DNA from 4 places in the Shewanella sp. HL-SH2 genome. Region 2 is predicted to be linked to each of the others. Evidence: predicted binding sites of a transcription regulator. Region 2 holds the regulator's gene; each other region holds the start of a gene.
The links. The regulator LexA, encoded in region 2, represses DNA repair genes until DNA is damaged. The targets are predictions, from matches to a motif close to TACTGTATNNNNATACAGTA.
Positions count from the first base shown of each region.

Region 1: recA (recombinase RecA) is a predicted target of LexA. The motif match lies at 2,872-2,891, and genes of this name have one in related genera.
Region 3: ACRWP9_RS13435 (DNA topoisomerase III) is a predicted target of LexA. The motif match lies at 2,383-2,402, and genes of this name have one in related genera.
Region 4: dinB (DNA polymerase IV) is a predicted target of LexA. The motif match lies at 2,604-2,623, and genes of this name have one in related genera.

Region 1 is NZ_CP195035.1:1,751,013-1,756,338, reverse strand. It holds gene alaS (alanine--tRNA ligase) at 1-682, opposite strand, end outside; gene ACRWP9_RS07620 (DUF2391 family protein) at 1,016-1,411, shown strand; gene recA (recombinase RecA) at 1,695-2,756, opposite strand; gene mutS (DNA mismatch repair protein MutS) at 3,085-5,326, shown strand, end outside.
Region 2 is NZ_CP195035.1:791,739-797,064, reverse strand. It holds gene plsB (glycerol-3-phosphate 1-O-acyltransferase PlsB) at 1-2,130, opposite strand, end outside; gene lexA (transcriptional repressor LexA) at 2,381-2,998, shown strand; gene ACRWP9_RS03415 (cell division inhibitor SulA) at 2,995-3,513, shown strand; gene coxB (cytochrome c oxidase subunit II) at 3,903-5,326, shown strand, end outside.
Region 3 is NZ_CP195035.1:3,079,809-3,085,134, forward strand. It holds gene ACRWP9_RS13435 (DNA topoisomerase III) at 361-2,370, opposite strand; gene ACRWP9_RS13440 (nucleotidyltransferase family protein) at 2,515-3,216, opposite strand; gene maiA (maleylacetoacetate isomerase) at 3,223-3,873, opposite strand; gene ACRWP9_RS13450 (fumarylacetoacetate hydrolase family protein) at 3,945-4,931, opposite strand; gene tyrR (transcriptional regulator TyrR) at 5,204-5,326, opposite strand, start outside.
Region 4 is NZ_CP195035.1:1,582,343-1,587,668, reverse strand. It holds gene ACRWP9_RS06880 (aminoacyl-histidine dipeptidase) at 1-1,437, shown strand, start outside; gene dinB (DNA polymerase IV) at 1,494-2,567, opposite strand; gene ACRWP9_RS06870 (FMN-binding negative transcriptional regulator) at 2,758-3,384, shown strand; gene ACRWP9_RS06865 (GFA family protein) at 3,441-3,845, opposite strand; gene ACRWP9_RS06860 (Fis family transcriptional regulator) at 3,963-4,274, opposite strand; gene bfr (bacterioferritin) at 4,451-4,918, opposite strand; gene bfr (bacterioferritin) at 4,931-5,326, opposite strand, start outside.

The sequences.
Region 1 (5,326 bases), 960 kb from region 2:
AAGGTAACATCTCACCGTCTGCTTGACGGTTATATTGCATAAATACGATGTTCCAAATCTCGATAAAACGATCGCCATCTTCTTCAGGTGAACCAGGACGTCCTCCCCAAATATGATCGCCATGGTCATAGAAAATTTCAGAACATGGACCACAAGGACCGGTATCACCCATTTGCCAGAAATTATCTGACGCATAAGCCCCACCTTTGTTATCGCCGATGCGGATAATATTCTCAGCAGCTACGCCAATTTTGTTGTTCCACAGTTCAAACGCTTGATCATCGGTTTCATAAATGGTCACGCATAAACGATCTTTTGGTAGTTTCAATGTTTCAGTTAAAAAGGTCCACGCAAAACGGATCGCTTCTTCTTTGAAGTAATCACCAAAACTAAAATTACCTAGCATTTCAAAAAAAGTATGGTGACGTGCGGTATAACCCACGTTATCTAAATCATTATGCTTACCACCGGCTCGAACACAGCGCTGTGATGTCGTCGCACGAGTGTAGCTGCGTTTATCCATCCCCAAGAACACATCTTTAAATTGGTTCATGCCGGCATTGGTAAATAGCAGTGTTGGGTCGTTAGTTGGAACCAGCGAACTACTGTCTAAAACTTGATGTCCGTTATCTTCAAAGTACTTTAAAAAAGCACTTCTTAACTCTGCAGTGGTCTGAAACATGGATGCGTCCTGATATAGAGAATACAAAAGTGTCTAGCTTGCTATACAAGCCAGTAAATGAGGGCATTATATACTGAATTTACGCAAAAATGCGAGATGAGTAAGGCGATTATCATCTGAACAATATTCGATTAGCTTATCGCAAAATATGAGTGCTGTGGCATAAGATTAACAATCTTCTCAATTAGCTATCAATCTGAATATAGGTGCGTAAACACTCGCTTTAAGGTAATTTGTAGTTAAACAGTCCTTCATATATTACAGCTAGTATTACATCTAGGCTTTAACTTAGGGTTTGTTATGCAAACCAGAATGTTTTAAAAAGGAAAAGTAATGAAGTTTAGCTTTAATGGCGAAGATGCCAGCCAAATTTTTGTCGGCGCATTTGCGCTTGCGGTCCCGATTTCGTTTTCAGAGGAAGCGTGGCGATTAGGTGAAACCCTCCCTTTTTTCAATTTATTAATGCTTTTTTTATTATCGGTTATTTTTCTAGGGCTATATACCTATCAAAGTGTCTTTCAAAATAATATTAGCTCAAGAAAATTAGTGTTTATTTTCCGTATTGTTATCGCTTATCTAATGACAGCATTAGTGGTTGCATTAGTGCTATTTTGTTTAGACAAATTACCCTTTTGGGTAGACCCATTAACATCGTTAAAACGGATAATAGTCATTACTATGCCGGCATCGATGGGCGCCATTGTGGTGGACAGTTTTGATAAAGAATAATGTTATATCGGATGAACTAGAGGCTATTTTATTTGGTTTGTTATTGTTCTGTGGCTAGCGTACCAATCTACTAAAAGAATAAAATTTCAATTGATTTAGTTAGTTATCTAGTTAGTTATCTAGTTAGTTATCTAGTTAGTTATCTAGTTAGTGGCGGGTAAGTCTAGTCAGTATAGCAAGGATAACAACAGAGTGTTTTTTAACTGAAGCATAAAAAAGTCGCGATACGTAAAATACGCACCGCGACTTAAATCGACACATTAATTGCTAGGATAAATCTTATTTAGAAAACTTCACCGGTTTCTAAATCAATATTTTCATCTGTAGATGATGCTGCTGCGGTACCTGTTCCAGAACCAAGCAACATTTCACGTAATGTCTTATCAATCTCTTGTGCAATCGCTGGATTTTCGGTTAAGAATTTACCGGCATTAGCACGGCCTTGACCAATTTTTTCGCCTTTATAACTGTACCAAGCACCCGCTTTATCAACAAGCTTATGTGCAACACCTAAGTCCACGAGTTCACCAGTACGGTTAATACCTTGACCGTAAAGGATTTGGAATTCAGCTTGCTTAAATGGTGCTGCAATTTTGTTTTTAACCACTTTAACACGGGTTTCGTTACCGACGACTTCATCACCATCTTTAATCGCGCCAGTGCGGCGAATATCTAAACGAACTGAAGCATAAAACTTAAGTGCATTACCACCGGTTGTCGTTTCAGGGCTACCAAACATTACCCCAATTTTCATACGAATTTGGTTAATAAAAATAAGCAAAGTATTTGATTGCTTAAGGTTACCTGCAAGTTTACGCATAGCTTGGCTCATCATACGTGCCGCTAAGCCCATATGCGAATCACCAATTTCACCTTCAATTTCAGCTTTTGGTGTTAACGCAGCAACAGAATCGACAACAATAACGTCTACCGCACCTGAGCGAGTTAAAGCATCACATATTTCTAATGCTTGTTCACCTGTATCTGGTTGTGAACATAATAAGTTATCAATATCTACGCCTAGTTTTTTAGCATAGATAGGATCAAGTGCATGCTCAGCATCAATAAAGGCACATGTTTTACCTTCACGTTGTGCTGCGGCAATAACTTCTAAGGTTAGTGTTGTTTTACCTGATGATTCTGGGCCGTAGATTTCAACAATACGTCCCATTGGTAGTCCACCTGCGCCCAACGCGATGTCCAATGAAAGTGAGCCGGTAGAAATAGTTTCTACATCCATGGTACGGTCTTCGCCCAACTTCATGATAGAGCCTTTACCGAATTGCTTTTCAATTTGGCTTAACACTGCGGCAAGTGCTTTCTCTTTATTTGGATCAACCTTCATTTTCAAACCCCTTCCAGGCAATAACTTTGTTCACAATTAATGGTAAAATTGCTGTGTATAATTTAGTTTGTAAGTGTCGTTAATATCGTCACTCATCTCAATATGTTGTTCAGTATACTGTATAGTCATACAGTATCAAGCCCTGAGGTTACTTTTTTTTATTTATCAATAAAATCATAAATTTAGTAATTTCACGTCAATATAATGAATTTGTATTTCTCCAACAGGGGCAAATTTTGTTAAGATTAGCCGCTATAAAAATCCCATGCTAATTCCCCGAATGCTTAATGAATTACCACAGATGAACAAAAAGAGTATTACACAGCCCATGACTGAAATTGTTAGCTTAGATTTAGAAAAACATACTCCGATGATGCGTCAATATTTGACAATGAAAGCCGCTCATCCTGACATGCTGTTGTTCTATAGAATGGGGGATTTCTATGAACTATTTTATGATGATGCTAAAAAAGCCTCTGAAATGCTTGGTATTTCATTAACTGCACGGGGTAAAAGCGGTGGTGACCCGATCCCAATGGCTGGCCTGCCTTACCATGCGGTAGAGGGCTATTTGGCTAAGTTAGTACAAATAGGTCAATCGGTCGCGATATGTGAGCAGATTGGCGATCCCGCGACTTCAAAGGGCCCAGTTGATCGCCAAGTTGTACGTATCGTCACCCCGGGAACATTGACAGATGAAGCCTTATTACAAGAGCGTCAGGATAATTTATTAGCCGCGCTTTACCAGGGTAAAGTCGGTTACGGCTTTGCCACATTAGATATCTCTTCTGGCCGTTTTGTTATTTCAGAATTAGATTCAAGAGAAGCACTAGAAGCAGAGATCCAACGTACACGACCAGCGGAATTACTTTACAGTGAAGACTTCACTGACATGATACTCATCAATCACTTAAAAGGGATTCGCCGTAGACCTGAATGGGAGTTTGATTACGACACCTGTGTCAATTTATTATTAACTCAATTTGGCACGAAAGACTTGCATGGCTTTGGCATCAACGATGCTCGTTTAGCACTACAAGCGGCCGGCTGTTTGATGCAATATGTTAAAGACACTCAAAAAACAGCATTGCCACATATCAATTCAATTGTACGTTTTAATCAAGCTGACTCGATTATTTTAGATGCTGCCACTAGACGAAACCTAGAGCTAACCCAGAATCTTTCAGGCGGACGTGAAAACACGCTTTCATGGGTATTAGATAATACGGCAACCCCCATGGGGAGTCGCATGCTACAACGTTGGATCCACCAACCACTGCGTGATCGTAAACTGATAACCCAACGCCATAATGCGGTGCAAGAATTAATCGAACAGGATTTGTACCCTGTTTTACATGAACAACTGAAATCGCTTGGCGATATAGAACGAATAATGGCACGTTTGGCATTAAGAAGTGCCCGCCCACGTGACTTTGCTCGACTTAAACAAGCATTAGGCTTATTGCCAGAAATTAAACAAACACTGCAAATCTGCCAACAGCCACAGATGACTAATTTGGCTACCCTATTAGGTGAGTTTCCAAATGAACATGATTTACTGACACGGGCAATTATTGATAACCCACCGGTATTAATCCGTGATGGCGGTGTAATCAAAGATGGTTATAACACTGAGTTAGACGAATGGCGTAGATTAAGTGAAGGAGCCACTGATTACCTGGCTGAAATGGAAGCACGCGAGAAGCAGCAAACTGGTATAAATACTTTGAAGGTTGGTTATAACCGCGTTCATGGCTATTACATTGAAGTGAGTCGACTACAAGCAGATCGTGTTCCTATTCATTATCAACGCCGACAAACATTAAAAGGTACAGAGCGTTACATCACCCCCGAGCTTAAAGAACACGAAGAAAAAGTACTTTCAAGCCAAGGTAAAGCGCTCGCATTAGAAAAACGTCTTTGGGAAGAGCTGTTTGACCTACTGCTACCTAAACTTCATGAGCTACAACAATTTGCCAACGCGGCTGCCGAACTTGATGTAATCAGTAACTTTGCAGAACGAGCTGAAACCTTATCCTATCATTGCCCTACAATGACCAATGATATTGGAATTACTATTGAAGCAGGACGCCATCCTGTGGTCGAAAAGGTCAGTCAAAAACCCTTTATTGCCAACCCTGTAAATCTATCACCTGCGCGAAAAATGCTGATTGTAACCGGACCTAACATGGGCGGTAAATCAACCTATATGCGTCAAGTCGCGCTAATCACCTTGATGGCTCATATCGGTTGTTTTGTGCCAGCACAAAGTGCAAAAGTTGGTCATATAGATCGTATTTTCACCCGTATTGGTGCCTCTGATGACCTAGCATCAGGGCGGTCAACCTTTATGGTTGAAATGACCGAAACGGCTAATATTCTTCATAATGCCAGCAAGCAAAGTTTAGTATTAATGGATGAAATTGGTCGGGGGACATCGACTTATGATGGTTTATCTCTAGCCTGGTCAGCTGCTGAATATCTTGCCCAAAAAGTGGGGGCTCTGACCTTATTTGCAACTCATTATTTTGAGCTGACACAATTGCCAGAATTAATCGATGGCGTGGTTA
Region 2 (5,326 bases):
ATAACGCTGTAATGTTTCACTGACGGTTTCAGCTAATAGCTCTAACTGGGTGATATTCGCTTGGACAACAACACAACGTTTATCACCACTAATTAAATTCTCCTCAACCATTTGATCAAGCACTAAATCAACATAAGCGGGAAGATCAGCAATACCCATAAATAATTCTGCTTTCATCAGCGGGTAAAAGTCCTCAACCACTGCCAGAATTTGTTCACGATTACATTCTTCATAGCGCACTAAACAACTGGCAATTAAGGAAGGAATAATCATGATATGAATAATGTTATTACGATAATAACTCAAGGTAATAGCGTGGTTAGGGTCAATTGCGACAATGTCCCCTAGTGGGTCTTTTTCTAAGGTAAATTTATTGAGTGATAAGCAATGCTTAACAATGGATGGACCATCACCTTCTGCAACCGATGCATAGTCGGAATAAGGTGCTTGTTTTAACAACTTTAAATAGAAATTTAGCTGACGCTCAAGCTGATGACGTTCTAACGCATTTTGCTCTGAGGCTAATAACACTAAACTAGTTAGCGTGACTGAACTTGCCGCTGCTGCGCCATTAATGTTGGTCATCACTTGATTGGCTAGAAGATTAACTGCTGGCGTAACCCATGATGGTTTCTGGTCTGGATCTTTGGCAATTTCTTCACGCCAATCAGGAGATTGTTGTTTCAAAAAGTTTTGTAAATTGATTGGCTCGCCAAAGTTTACGTAACCCTGGCCAAAATTACCCAGCTTACGAATAGCACCAAATACCTGCCAAAGCGATTCCTTCTCTTTTTTCTTACCACTTAATTCTTTATGGTAAGTAGCCACTTCCATCACGTGGTCATAACCGAGATAAACAGGCACTAACGTCACCGGCCGCTCAATACCACGCAGCACACTGTTAATTGTCATGGCTAACATACCGGTTTTAGGTGCAAGCAATCTACCAGTGCGTGAACGACCACCTTCGGTAAAGTATTCAACGGCGTAGCCCTTAGCAAACAGTTGATCTAAATACTCACGAAAAATAGCGGTATACAGTTTGTTGCCATTAAAACTACGGCGAATGAAAAATGCACCACCACGACGGAACATTGGGCCTGCAGGCCAGAAGTTTAAGTTGATACCGGCTGCAATGTGCGGCGGCACCATACCTTGGTAATACAAAATATAAGACAGCAGTAAATAGTCCATGTGGCTGCGATGACAAGGCACATATACAATTTCATGACCGTCATGATGCAGTTGGCGCACTTGCTCAGCGCCTTTGATGTTAATACCACTGTATAGCTTATTCCATAACCAGGTGAGAAAACGCTCAGCAATACGTACTAAACTATCTGAATAGTCGGCCGCGATTTCGTCCAGATACTCAATCGCAGTTTCACGCGCTTTCTCTTTGGAAATCTTCTTGTTTGCCGCTTCTTCTTCAATGGCCTTATTGATCGATTCAGACTTTAATAACGAAGCAAACAGAGCTTGACGGTTAGGCAGTTGTGGTCCAGTCATGACTTTACGTTGACGGCGAAAATGTACCCGAGCCACCCGAATTAATTTATGGGCAATGGCTTCATCAGTACCATGTTCATCGGCTAAATAGCGTAATGACATTGCGTTAGAGAACTGCACAAAACTATGGCGACCTAGAAATAGAATCATTAACCATTTACGTAACCAGGTTGGATTCTCACGTTCAAGCACAGCAGCTTTCATCGTGTCATCTTCTTTGCCTGGAGTACGGCCCCAGTAAAGACTTACTGGCACAAGTTGAATATCTAATTCAGGCTGCTGACGGTGGAGCGCTAATAAACTGGTAAAACAGTTTAAAAACTTCTCACCACCCTCACGCTTACCAATAATAGGCTTTCGCCCCTCTAAACAAACAACTCGTGGCACTTTCATACCATCAAGTTGTAATGGCGCATAAGGACTTGGTAAGCCTAAGCCTTGGGTCATTTCGCTTAATGCTGCAGTGTCACTGATCGACTCTGTCTTCATGACATAAACAATGGGCTTGTCTGGATCGAAGTTTAGATCTGCAAATGGGTCATGTGGCACAACTATCGTTTGCACCATCAGCTTTTGCACCCTACGCAGCAGTCTAAGCATGATTGAATCTGGTTTTGACATAATAATATTCGCAATAAAGCCCTTTTAATATGGGCGCATAGGATACCAGAAACTGGTTACCTTTCACTATAGGCTGTACACATCAAACAATGCTTTTAAATTCAAGAACAAATAAATTGAAGCATGCAATTGATACATATAATAAAAAAAACATTTCAAATAATAAAATTAAAAAATAATTGGTGAATACTTGCGCAAACACAAACACTGTATATAATGACAGTTACTGTATAGAAAGACAGGAAATAACATGAGACCCTTAACACCACGCCAAGCTGAAATTTTAGAGCTTATTAAAAACAATATCTCTGAAACTGGTATGCCACCTACTCGTGCAGAAATCGCTACACGCTTAGGTTTCAAAAGCGCAAATGCCGCAGAAGAGCATTTAAAAGCCTTGGCTAAAAAAGGGTTTATTGAAATCATGCCCGGCACATCCCGTGGAATACGATTAACCCAAGAAGATGAACCCGAAGAAGCAGGTTTACCTTTAATTGGACAAGTCGCTGCAGGTGAACCTATTTTAGCGCAAGAGCATGTAGAACAATACTATCAAGTTGATCCTAATATGTTTAAACCTGCCGCAAACTTTTTGTTAAGGGTTCGCGGTGACAGCATGAAAAACATCGGCATTTTAGAGGGTGATTTACTCGCCGTTCATAAAATACAGCAAGCCAGAAATGGCCAGGTCGTTGTTGCTCGTGTTGAAGATGATGTGACAGTGAAACGTTTTGAGAAAAAAGGCAATGTCGTATATTTGCACGCTGAAAATGAAGCGTATGCACCTATCGAAGTCGATTTAAGTTACCAAAGCCTCACTATTGAAGGGCTTGCAGTTGGTGTAATTCGTAATGGAGAATGGTTATGAACAAACTAATGGGTACATCCCCTCGTCATCCTGGTTTATGGGTAGATTTGCCAACTGCAGATATTAATTTAGCGCAGCCTATCACCACACTCCAAACCGAAACCAATGGTAAAGTGGAACTCAGTCAATATGCTAGCCAATTGGCACAACTAAGCCTGCAAGGTCGTTGGATTGTGCTAATTAATCCCGCCAATATCAATTATAAACAGATGTTAGCTAGTGCTGGGGTAAGAATGGACCGCGTATTGTTAGTACATGCAAAGGATGAAATTGAAACACTTTGGGCAATGGAAAAAGCATTAACCAGTGGTACATCAAGTGCCGTTATTTCATGGACTCAACCTTTAGATGCACGCGACAGTCGCCGATTAGAGTTAGTCGCAAAAAGTGCCCGAGCATTAGGTGTCGTTATTGAAGATGTAAGCACTCACTTAGGCACTAATTTGGCAACTAAAGCGATTATTTCAAATCAAAATAATGCTGTTAAAACAATTAATTTCACTTCATTTCATTAGTACTAAACGCCGTGTTTACTGAGCCCTGTCTATGTACAGGGCTTTTTTATGCAAACTTTCAGTTAATTAGCTATAAAAGTGATCTTGATCAATGTTTAATCTACAAGTAATGTATTTAACAGGGTTGAAACATTTTTAACCTAATTGAAACGCTACAGTCTAGATTTTATCTGACAGATAAAAGCGTCAAATCAGAATTGATAGGTTCAGTTGTAGGTGCCAGCGTGGTGCACATAAATACAAATCCGTAAGCCTTACACGCTTACAACCACCAGGGTACTTTGAAGTCATCAAGCTTTTTTGGGAACCGAAGAGTTTACATAGAGCAGAGACTTACTGTGTGACTCTTCTTTGTAGTTGCTATTCGCAATTGGCAGAGGAGAAGTCTTGTGAAGCAATGGTTGTATTGTGTAATGGCGGTGTTACTGGCACCTCCACTTGGGGCAAACGAAATGCCCCTCAACATGACAAAGGGTGTAACGAATATCAGTGGCCAGGTTTATGACCTCCATATGATTATTCTTTATATTTGCTGTGCTATTGGTGTTGTGGTGTTCGGGATCATGATTTATTCAATGATCTATCATCGTAAATCCAAAGGCGCGGTCGCGGCAAATTTTCATGAAAGTACCAAAGTAGAAATTGCTTGGACCGTGATCCCATTTGTTATTTTAATTGGTATGGCCATTCCAGCCACTAAAACCCTTATCGCTATGGAAGATCCGTCTGACGCGGACTTAACCATTAAGATCACTGGTTCGCAGTGGAAATGGCATTACAGTTATTTTAATGAAGATGTCGAGTTCTATAGCATTTTATCCACTCCTCGCACCCAAATTGACGGTGATGAAACTAAAAGCGCAACCTACTTATTAGAAGTAGATAAACCTTTGGTACTGCCTCTCAATCGGAAAGTGCGTTTTTTAATGACATCAGATGATGTTATCCACTCTTGGTGGGTTCCAGCTTTTGCGGTTAAAAAGGATGCTAACCCAGGCTTTATTAACGAAGCTTGGACACGAATTGATAAAGCAGGAACTTACCGTGGTCAATGTGCTGAATTATGCGGCAAAGACCATGGATTTATGCCTATTGTGGTTCAGGCGTTGCCTGAAGCGGAATATGATGCGTGGCTTTTAGACCAAAAACAGCTTGCCAATAATGCAGCTGCCGCGGCTCAAGCAGCCTTGTCAGAAACTCTTTCAAAAGAAGAGTTAATGACCAAAGGCGAACAAATTTACCTCTCTACATGTGCAGCATGTCACCAACCTAATGGTGCAGGCTTACCCGGTGTATTCCCATCTCTTATTGGCAGCCCACTCATTAAGGGGCCTGTCGATGGCCATATTAATATTGTGCTTAATGGTAAGCCTGGAACAGCAATGCAATCATTTGCAAAACAGTTAACCGCCAAAGATATTGCCGCGGTTGTCACCTATGAGCGTAATGCTTGGGGGAACGACTCCGGTGATGTTATTCAGGCTGTTGATGTAAGCAATGTTGCCAGTGGTATTAATGCAGCAGAACCTAATCAAGCAAATACCAGCACTCAAGCAGTTGTATCTGCCGATCCATCTGAGCAAGTCAATGCTGCAGTTACCAAAGCTGTCGACATTGTCGCCGAGGTGAAAGAGGTAGATTTGACGGAATTAACTTATGAGCAGTTAATGACCGAAGGTCTACAGGTATACACATCGTCTTGTGCTGCTTGTCATCAAGCAACAGGTGCTGGTTTACCTGGTGCGTTCCCATCATTGATTGGTAGTCCCATAATTACTGGCCCTGTTGATGCGCATATCAATATCGTTCACAA
Region 3 (5,326 bases), 2.1 Mb from region 2:
ATTTATGGAAGACCAAACATCTAAGAGCTTGGTGAAGATAAGCCTGGTTATTTTAAACCTATTACGCTTTATACGTAGGCATTTAAGTTGATAGGTTATAATTACCCAATTTATAGGACCAACAAATCAGATCCATCATTATAAAACAATAAGATAGTCCACTTTCAAGGTCACTCAAGCAAGATGAGATCACTGCCTGAAAGGCAATATGACATGAATTTATGTAAGCTGATTGGCTAAATTAACTGATCTCATTCAGAAAAAGTGATTTCCATCCACCATATCTAACCCATTAAATGGGTAAACTCTGTAGTGAGCTTGAGCCATTTATCTTAAGGGAAATTCAATCCTGTGAGTAATTTAGCGCTTAGTTTGTGCTTTAGTCCTTGGTGTAGTGGTTGATTTGAAACTTGATCTAGTACTTGCAATAGCTTTCTTCTTAAAGAGCTTTTTCGCGCCCTTATGAGGGCTAGCAACACCTTGTAATGCTGACGGTAACTGACTAGATGCTTGGGTAATTAGGTTATCTAATTGACTCAATAATGGCTGCATAAATGCATCATATTTAAGCCGTTTTTGACTAATGGCGTCCAAGCTATTTTCCCATAATGCGGTCATATCTGGAGTAGTTGCTGATTCTGGTAAACTGCGGATTAAGCCAATACCGACCGGTGTAGCAAGAATAGATTTACCTTGTCTAACTGAGTAACCACGCTTAAATAACAATTCAATAATCCCAGCGCGAGTCGCTTCGGTGCCCAGGCCATCAGTTTCCTTAAGAATTTTCTTAATGTCACTATTGGTGACATAACGGCTAATTCCGGTCATAGCACCTAATAAGGTGGCGTCGGTAAAATGCTTTGGTGCCTGAGTCATTTTTTCTAATAACTCGCCGCGCTCACATTGCAGTATTTGCCCTTTAACTAAGGGTGGCAACGACTGCACCGCATCGTCGTTATCGTCTTCACTGTTGTTTGAATGTGTATTGGTATGACTTGCCGTAGCTACCCGTTTAAACAGTTGCTTCCAACCTAAGCTTTTGTCTTGACGTGCTTTAGTGGCAAAAAGACCACCAGCAATAGTGACTTCAACTGTGGTTTCTGCATAAATATAAGCTGGGTAAAACTGGGCTAGATATTGGCGCGCAATATGCTGATATAACTTTGCCTCATTACTGGATAACGATGATAAATTAGCCACTTTCTCTGTAGGCACTATGGCATGGTGGGCATCTACTTTACTGTCGTCCCACGCTTTAGATTTAAGCTTGGCGTTAGGCACGTCGCAACCGTCAACTAATCCGGCCGCACCATTAAGTACCGCATCCAATACTTTAGGAGCCAAGCTATGTTGATCTTTGGGTAAATAGCGGCTGTCTGAACGTGGATAAGTAATCAATTTATGCCGCTCGTACAAGCTTTGACAGGTATCTAACACCTCTTTTGCCGATAGCCCAAAGCGCTTTGCTGCATCGATTTGCAATGCTGATAAGCTGTAAGGCAATGGTGAGTTTTGGCGTTTATCTTTGGCCTCAAGTTTGGTGACTTCTGCGGGTTGACCATGAATACGCTTAACCACATTTTCGGCCAAGCCTTTGGCTAATACCCGGCCGTCTTCATCCATATAAGGCTGGCAAGCTTCGCTAGGTTGCCATTTAGCACTAAAGGTTTGTTGTTGATCGGTAACTAAATGCGCTAATACTTCATAGAAAGACTTGGGCTTAAAATCGGCGATTTCATCATCACGGCGCACCACTAACCCCAGTAAGGGGGTTTGCACCCTGCCCACTGACAACACACCTTGATAACCGACCTTCTTACCTTGAATGGTATAAGCTCGTGTCATGTTCATGCCATATAACCAATCTGCACGGCTGCGGGCTAATGCTGAGGTTGATAATGGAATAAATTCCCGATTACTGCGCAGTTGCCCTAACGCCCTTTTAACCGCTTGTGGATTTAAATCACTGATGAGTAAACGTTGAACATCATTCAGCTTGTTGCCTTTTACGCCTAGGTAAGAAATCACTTCATCGACTAAAAGCTGACCCTCGCGGTCGGGATCGCCAGCATTGACTATCGACGATGCTTGCTTAACCAATTTACGTAACACGGTTAATTGGCTGCGGGTTTTAGGTTTGGGTTTTAATTGCCAGGTTTGCGGAATAATCGGTAAATGCTCGAGTTTCCATGATTTAAACGCTGCATCATAGGCATCAGGTTCAGCTTGCTCGAGCAAATGACCAATACACCAGGACACACAATCGCCGTTGGCTGCGGTAATAAAGCCCTCACCTTTTTTATGCGGTTTAGGCAATACATCAGCAATGGCTCGGCCTAGACTGGGTTTTTCTGCAATGTATAAAATCATTCAACACTCAAGCACTGTATATATTAACAGTAAAATAGCGGATTGAATCATGTTTAGCAAGTTATCAGCCATTAAAGATACACGCCATTACTTGAGGTATGTAATTGGCTCAATGCTATTGGTGAGTACCTATTACGTGATGTTCTATGTTTTAGCCGTTGGCTGCAGTATTAATTTTGGATAGCGTTCAAGCCACTTTTTCTGGATGACACGCTGTTCAAATATACTTGATGAGCGCTTTGGGTTATGGCTCAGACTAAAATTAAATAAACATGCTAATTCAAAGGCATGAATAAATTCCAATGTGTTGGCGCTAATGCAAGAGCCAGTTTTCCCATTAACGCTATAACTGGCATGCTGCGGGTTCACATTAACCGCATTCAATTTAACCGCTATCGCAGTTTGCTTTTCAGGCCAATACCCCATTGCATCGAGACATGAATGATATTGTGGGTCTTGATTACGAATATGCATCCTGGCTTGGTTTTTAACCGACCAATTTAGCGGCATCAAGCTTAACAGTATTTGCTGAATGTGCTTGTCTTGAGCTTGGGTGATGTTTTTTTCGCAATAGTAAATGACATCGATATCATTTAACTCGCTTAACTCACTGATTGAACAACCGTGCAGTTTATCCCAAACAAAGTCACGTACAAAGCCGGCAGCAATAGCCCAGTCGGTTATATTGAGTTTGGCAAACACTTGTGCACAAACCGTTAAAGCCTGCATCCGCATTGCATCTTGCTCAAACCACTGATTTAATTTAGCTAAATCAGCTAACGGTGCTGAGTGTTCTACACAGGACTTGTCAGCGGCTAGTTTTACAATACTGTGTGGCGCAGGCATTAGGTATTAACTCGCGTCAGCTTGTTGTTCTGGTGCTGCTTGAATAAAGGCATCAAGTTGGTTGCAGTTCTGCCATACACGGACAATGTTTGGGTAAGCATCCATAGGCACCTTAAAGCGCTCGGCATTATAAACCTGTGGCACCAGGCAAATGTCAGCCAGAGTGACCTTGTCGCCAAAACAAAATTGGCCAGAAAAACGTTCAAGCTGCGATTCTAATGCGCTAAAACCAACATGAACCCAATGATGGTACCAGGTCATTTTTTGGGTTTCATCTACGCCCATTTCTTTGACTAAATATTGTAATACCCGCAGGTTATCGAGTGGGTGGATTTCACAGGCAATAGCTTGCGACATGGCGCGCACCACGGCTTTATCTTCTAAATTAGTCGGTAGTAAATTAATTTGTGGGTGTTTTTCGTCAAGGTATTCAATAATCGCCAAAGACTGGGTCAGGCTAAACTCGCCTTGTTCGTTGCTATCAACTAACGCAGGTACTAAGTGCTGGGGATTAAGTTGATGAAATGCCTCTGAATGTTGCTCACCACCATTATTAACTAAATGCACTGAAATATGTTCTGCGCTTAATTGCTTAAGATTAAGTGCTATGCGAACTCGGTATGCGGCACTAGAACGCCAATATCCATACAATTTCATCTTATTTTCCCTATAAAAAAGGCAATAACATGGTCTGTTATTGCCTAAATATCATCTTAATTGATAATGAATTAACCTTTGTACTCAACAACTTTTTGGTCAATTGAACCAAAAATACTGACATTATTATCGTCAAACATCTCGATACGAACCGTGTCACCAAAACGCATAAATGGCGTGCTTGCTTTGCCATCGGCAATAATTTCAAGCATACGTTTTTCAGCTAAACAGCTTGAACCGGCACTACGATCATAATTTGAAATAGTACCTGAACCGATAATAGCACCTGCTCCCAAAGGACGTGTTTTCGCAACATGAGACACTAGCTGACTAAAATCAAATGTCATGTCCACGCCAGCATTTGGGCGACCAAATAATTCACTGTTTAAATGCGTCACTAACGGCAAATGAACCTTGCTGTCTTGCCATTTATCACCTAATTCATCAGGCGTAATGGCCACAGGAGAAAAAGCACTTGACGGTTTAGACTGGAAGAAGCCAAAGCCTTTAGCTAGCTCACCAGGAATAAGATTACGTAAAGATACGTCGTTAACTAACATCAATAATTTAATATGCTTAGCGGCGTTTTCACTGCTTACACCCATTGCAACATCATCAGTGATGATAGCAACTTCTGACTCGAAATCGATACCATACTCTTCACTGGCCATTTCGATATCGGCTTTAGGAGCGATAAAGCTGTCTGAACCACCTTGGTAGACTAATGGATCTGTCCAGAATGTTTCTGGCATTTCAGCGCCGCGTGCTTTACGCACTAACTCAACGTGATTCACGTAAGCACTGCCATCAGCCCACTGATAAGCGCGTGGTAATGGTGATAAACATTTGCTTTCGTCAAATGCAATCGCATTGTCCATTTGGCCAGCGTTCAACGCTTCATATAATTCTTGTAATTGCGGGTTTAATAAATCCCACGCGTCAAGTAGTTGCTGCATAGTGTGAGCAATAGCAGGTACCGCGACAGCTTTAGTTAAATCTTTGCTTACTAACATAAGTTGGCCATCACGACGACCGTTGTTATAACTTGCAAGTTTCATTATTGCTCCTAATATTCGAAAAGTCTGTCGGCCGTATAAGAATGCGAGCCAATCAGAAAATACAGCTTGATTGATGATAGAAATAACCGATAAACCGTGCAATAAACAGCTTGTGAGCTGAATCACATATCCTAGTATCAACCCTGATTTTGTAAATATTTATATACACTTATAAACACAGCCTGAAAATGATGATTTTCAGGCTATACATTGGCTAAATAGCCAACAAAACTGTGGCATCAAAACGTTACAGTGTATTTTTCACTGACCACCTATCGTTTCTTTGAAATACTGTAATCACGTAATTTATTCGCAATAGCAGTATGTGATACGCCAAGCTTTTTAGCTAATTGACGGGTACTTGGATAAGCAGGATATAAACGACGTAATAAATT
Region 4 (5,326 bases), 790 kb from region 2:
CCACAACCTCTTTGGCAATGGTTCGAACAAATTTGTGCTATTCCCCACCCTTCTAAGCATGAACAAGCGCTATCAAGCCACATTCAACAATGGGCAAAAGGCAAAGGCCTTAGCGTGGTTGAGGACAAAGTAGGCAACCTCATTATTCGTAAACCTGCTACTCCCGGTATGGAAGATCGCAAAATTGTTGTCTTACAAGCTCATATCGATATGGTGCCACAAAAAAATGCCGACAAAGTGCATGACTTTGAAAAAGATCCTATCGAAGCCTATGTTGATGGTGAATGGGTTAAAGCAAAAGGTACAACATTAGGTTCAGATAATGGCATTGGTATGGCTTCGGCTTTAGCCGTGCTAGGCAGCGATGACATTAAACATGGTCCACTAGAAGTCTTATTGACCATTGATGAAGAAGCCGGCATGACAGGCGCGTTTGGTTTAGAAGCAGGTTATTTAGACGCTGAGATTTTGATCAACACCGACTCTGAACAAGAAGGTGAGATTTACATGGGTTGTGCTGGCGGTGTTGACGCCCAGATATCTGTGCCACTTTCATGGCAAGCACCTGAGCTGAGCAATCAATCGTTTAAGCTGACCTTGTCAGGCATTAAAGGTGGCCACTCTGGGGTAAATATTCACCTTGGACGTGGTAATGCCAATAAACTACTGGCACGTTTTCTGTTTAAATACAGTGATGAATTAGCGTTAGAACTTGTTGATTTTACCGGTGGTTCATTACGTAATGCTATTCCACGTGAAGCGAATATCAGCTTTATGTTACCGGCTGAAAATGTTGATGGGTTAAAAACGGCTATTAGCGCATTTCAAGCGGTGGTACGTGAAGAGTTAGCGATTGCCGACCCAAGCATGTTGTTAACCTTAGAAGCCATTGATGCACCAAGCAAAGTGATGGGCGAAGATGCGCAAAACAGCTTAATTGACTTACTACATGCCTGCCCTAATGGGGTAATACGTATGAGTGATGAAGTGGCTGGTGTAACTGAAACCTCATTAAATGTGGGTGTCATTAGCACTGAACAAGAAAGCGTTGAAATTTTATGTTTAATTCGCTCGCTTATCGACTCGGGCCGTGATGAAGTGCAAGGCATGTTAAATGCACTGACCAATCTTGCGGGTGCCAGTATTGAGTTTAGCGGCGCTTACCCTGGTTGGAAGCCGGATAACAGCTCACCGGTTATGGCCATTGTGCGTGATACCTACAATGACATTTACAAAAAAGACCCAACCATTATGGTTATCCATGCAGGTCTTGAATGTGGCTTATTTAAAGAGCCTTACCCAACTATGGACATGGTATCGATTGGCCCCACCATTCGTTATCCGCACAGCCCGGATGAAATGGTTAACATTGAAACCGTAGGCCAATACTGGCAGTTATTATTAGCCGTATTAGAACGCATTCCAGCCAAAGCTTAATGTAAGGCTAGGCTTAATGCGATGTAAGGCAAGGCTTTAAGGCTCAGCATGGAAACTTAAAACTGCAAATCGAGTTGGGCAACCGACTTAGTTTGCAGTTTTTTTTCACCTAATTCTGCCAAGCCAACACTTACCCCAATTAACCTAATACCACGTTCATTACTTCTGGTCAGTGCTTGTTGTAACAATTCATAAAACAGCTTTACCGATATCTCATCGCTGCGTTGCTCGATGGTGGTTTGTTTAAAATCATTAAATTTGATCTTCACCACTTGCTTGTTGATTAATCGATCTTTTGCGCTGCGGCTCACCCGACTATCAAGCTCTTGAATAAGTTGCGGTAATACTTGATGGCATTGGGCTAAGGTAAAAATATCCTGGGCTAATGTTGTTTCAACACCCACAGATTTACGCACTCGGTTATTGCTGATAGGCCTTGGATCGATGCCATTTGATCGTTCAATTAACACTGCGCCAAACTTACCAAAACTTTCCAGTAACTTTGCCTTAGGATACAGCTGCACATCGGCACAGGTTTCTAACCCTAATACCGACAATTTTTGCGCTGTGACTTTGCCAACGCCCGGAATTTTCTTTAACGGTAGCGTGCGTACAAATTCAGGAATTTCATCGGGGGTAATCACATATTGACCATTAGGTTTATTTAAATCTGAGGCAATTTTGGCTAAAAACTTAATCGGCGCGACGCCCGCTGATGCTGTTAATCCGGTTTCTAACTCGATATCTCGGCGAATGGCCTGGGCAATTAAGGTCGCGCTGCCGTGGTATTGCTGACAGTCACTGACATCGAGGAAAGCCTCATCTAATGACAGTGGTTCAATCACATCACTGTAGCGGTTAAATATCTGTCTTATTTGTTGTGAAACATCTTTATAAACCTGCATCCGCCCTGGCACCAAGACTAAATGAGGGCACAGCTTTAACGCTTGATAGCTCGACATAGCTGAGCGCACACCAAACTTTCGTGCCGCGTAGTTACAGGTACTGATAACACCACGGCGATCACTACGTCCACCTACAGCAATGGCTTTATCGCGTAATTCAGGAAAATCACGCATCTCAACGGCGGCATAGTAGCAGTCCATGTCAATATGAATAATTTTGCGCATTGCTGATGCCATTAAGATTAAAAAGGTAACTCATAATACTGTATGTAAAAACAGTATTCAATGTATCCGCCAGATAAATAAAGCACAGCATTTAGATGAAATGGAATAGAAAATAAGTTGTGTGTTCCGACTAAGTATCTATTATGATAAATCAATTGGTTATAGGTTATTTACACGGATAAGTTAACACATGCATGTACCCGAAAAATGGCAAATGGACAGCTTAAGTGCCGTACATCAGTTTATTGCACAACATGGTTTTGCGTCTGTCATATCACCAAACTTAGAAGCCTCGCATATTCCGCTGATATTGAAAGCAGATGAGGGTGAATATGGGGTACTTTATGGCCATTTAGCACGTAGCAATCCACATTGGCAGGATATTATAGACAGTTCAGTATTGTGTATTTTCAGTGGCCCTCATGCCTATATTTCACCTACCTGGTATCATGCCTCCCCTGCTGTACCCACCTGGAATTACAGCGTGGTACACGCTAAAGGCACGGTTGAGCTCACCGACGATAAAACCACAATGGCGATATTAGAAACCACAATACAAAAATATGAATCGAGTTTATTAACGCCCACACCTGAAAGCCCTGAAGGTTTTATCCCTAAGCAATTTCAAGATAAGTTAGCTAAAGGGATTGTCGGGTTTAAAATTGTGATTACTGAGCTACAAGGTAAACAAAAACTTGGCCAGCATAGAAGCTCGCTCGATCAACTCGGAGTGGTTGCAGGATTATCAAAATCGCCAGGCATAGATGAGCAACAGCTGTTGAAGTACATGGTCGATAACAATATTGCGCTAGGTTAACAGTAAGCACTTTTCCTAGCGGCTTTAACCTAAACCGTATGATTTAGATACTTAACTTAACGACCAGGCTCAAAGGCATCGTATCTGGGTAACTGAGCATCTAAATCTTCCCAGTTTGCTTTGGATGAAACAAAGTTGTGCGAAATAGGCCTTTCAATGATGTCAGTATCAAGTATACCGAGTCGGATCCTGTAGCGCTGTGGGTCTTGCTCGTTTGAACTGTACACAGGTGAGCCACAATAACTACAGAAATGTCGATTTCTACCGGGCTTGAATGAAAATATACTTAAGCTATTTTTGCCCGATACAATCTCAAAATCAGCCGCATTAATGAAACCATTTGTGGCGAATGCAGTGCCACTATTTTTCCTGCATAAAGAGCAGTGACAATGAATAATATCACTTATTTCGCCCTTTATGGTTATGTTAACCTCGCCGCACAAACACTTTCCTTGATACATAATCAGTATTCACCCTGCTCTATAAAAATTTCCAGTCAAACTAAAATCAGTCTGCCCCCAAAATAGCATGCTTAATGGTTATATTTAACCTGATTTAACGCTTGTGAAGACTCACTATTAATGCAGCTTTTTATTACGGTTATCTTCACAGTTATAGCAAACTTGACGACTATCAATGGTTACCTTAATGCTGAATAGCTTTGTCTGAATGAGCTTGCTGAGCGTATCGCGTTCAACCGATGCCATAAAACGATTAAGGTTGTAATGGGTATCGAAGACACAAATAACCTGTAAGCTTTTAGGAAAGTCACTGTAATTGACAGTATGGGTTAACCATTGAAAACCGCTGTATTCATTTAGGGCGATTTCACACACCTGGGTTAACACTTGTCGAATTTGATTGTCTATTTTTTTATCGGTTTTACGCATATATCACAGTGACCCAAAATTCAAATAACACCTGGAAGGTGGAATAATTTAGCCAGTGTAGCAAAGTTCGCTGATACCATTTAACATAAAAAAGCCCACCCCCTTTAGGGACTGGGCTTTAAAATCAAAAAACGCCTCAATTAACAATGTACATTAACGCGTTCTTAGTCGATTAATTACATCTTAGTTTGCAGGTAATTCTGTAAACCAACACGTTCAATTAAACGTAATTGCTTTTCTAACCAGTACATGTGATCTGACTCAGTATCATCCAATAAGACTTCTAAAATCTCACGGGTTTGATAATCGCCTTTCTCTTCACATAGCTTAATCACTTTACGTAAATCATCCGCCACTTTGTATTCATACTGTAGGTCGTTATTTAGCATTTCTTGCACATCTTTACCGATGTTTAATGCTTCGCGGCTAGCGACGTCTGGCGTGCCTTCTAAAAACAGAATGCGCTGCACTAGTTTAGCTGCATGGGCTTTCTCGTCATCTGACTCATGTAATATACGGGTATATAATTCGTCAAATCCCCAATCTTCATACATATGAGCATGCACAAAGTATTGATCCATTGCTGATAACTCACCGGTTAACAAGCTGTTTAATGCGTCAATAACTTCTGGATTGCCTTTCATAATATCGTCCTATTAATCTTTAATTTGAGATTGAAGATAGTTTTGAATACCGACTTGTACTATCTGTTCTTGCTGAGATTCAATCCAATCTAAATGTTCTTCTTCATCTTCAAGCAGGTCTTCAAGCAAATCACGGGTAACGTAATCTTGTTCTGTTTCACACAATTTGATCACATCACGTAATGCAGCAATTTGCTCGGTTACCGCTTCTTTATCACAGCCCAGCATTTCTTCGGCATCTTCACCAATACGCAGCTTGTCTAATTGCTGTAAATTCGGTAATCCCTCAAGAAACAATACCCGCTCAATAAGCTTGTCTGCGTGTTTCATGTCTTGAATTGATTTCTTGTATTCTTTTTCGTTGAGCTTCTCTAAACCCCAATGTTTGAACATACGCGCATGTAAAAA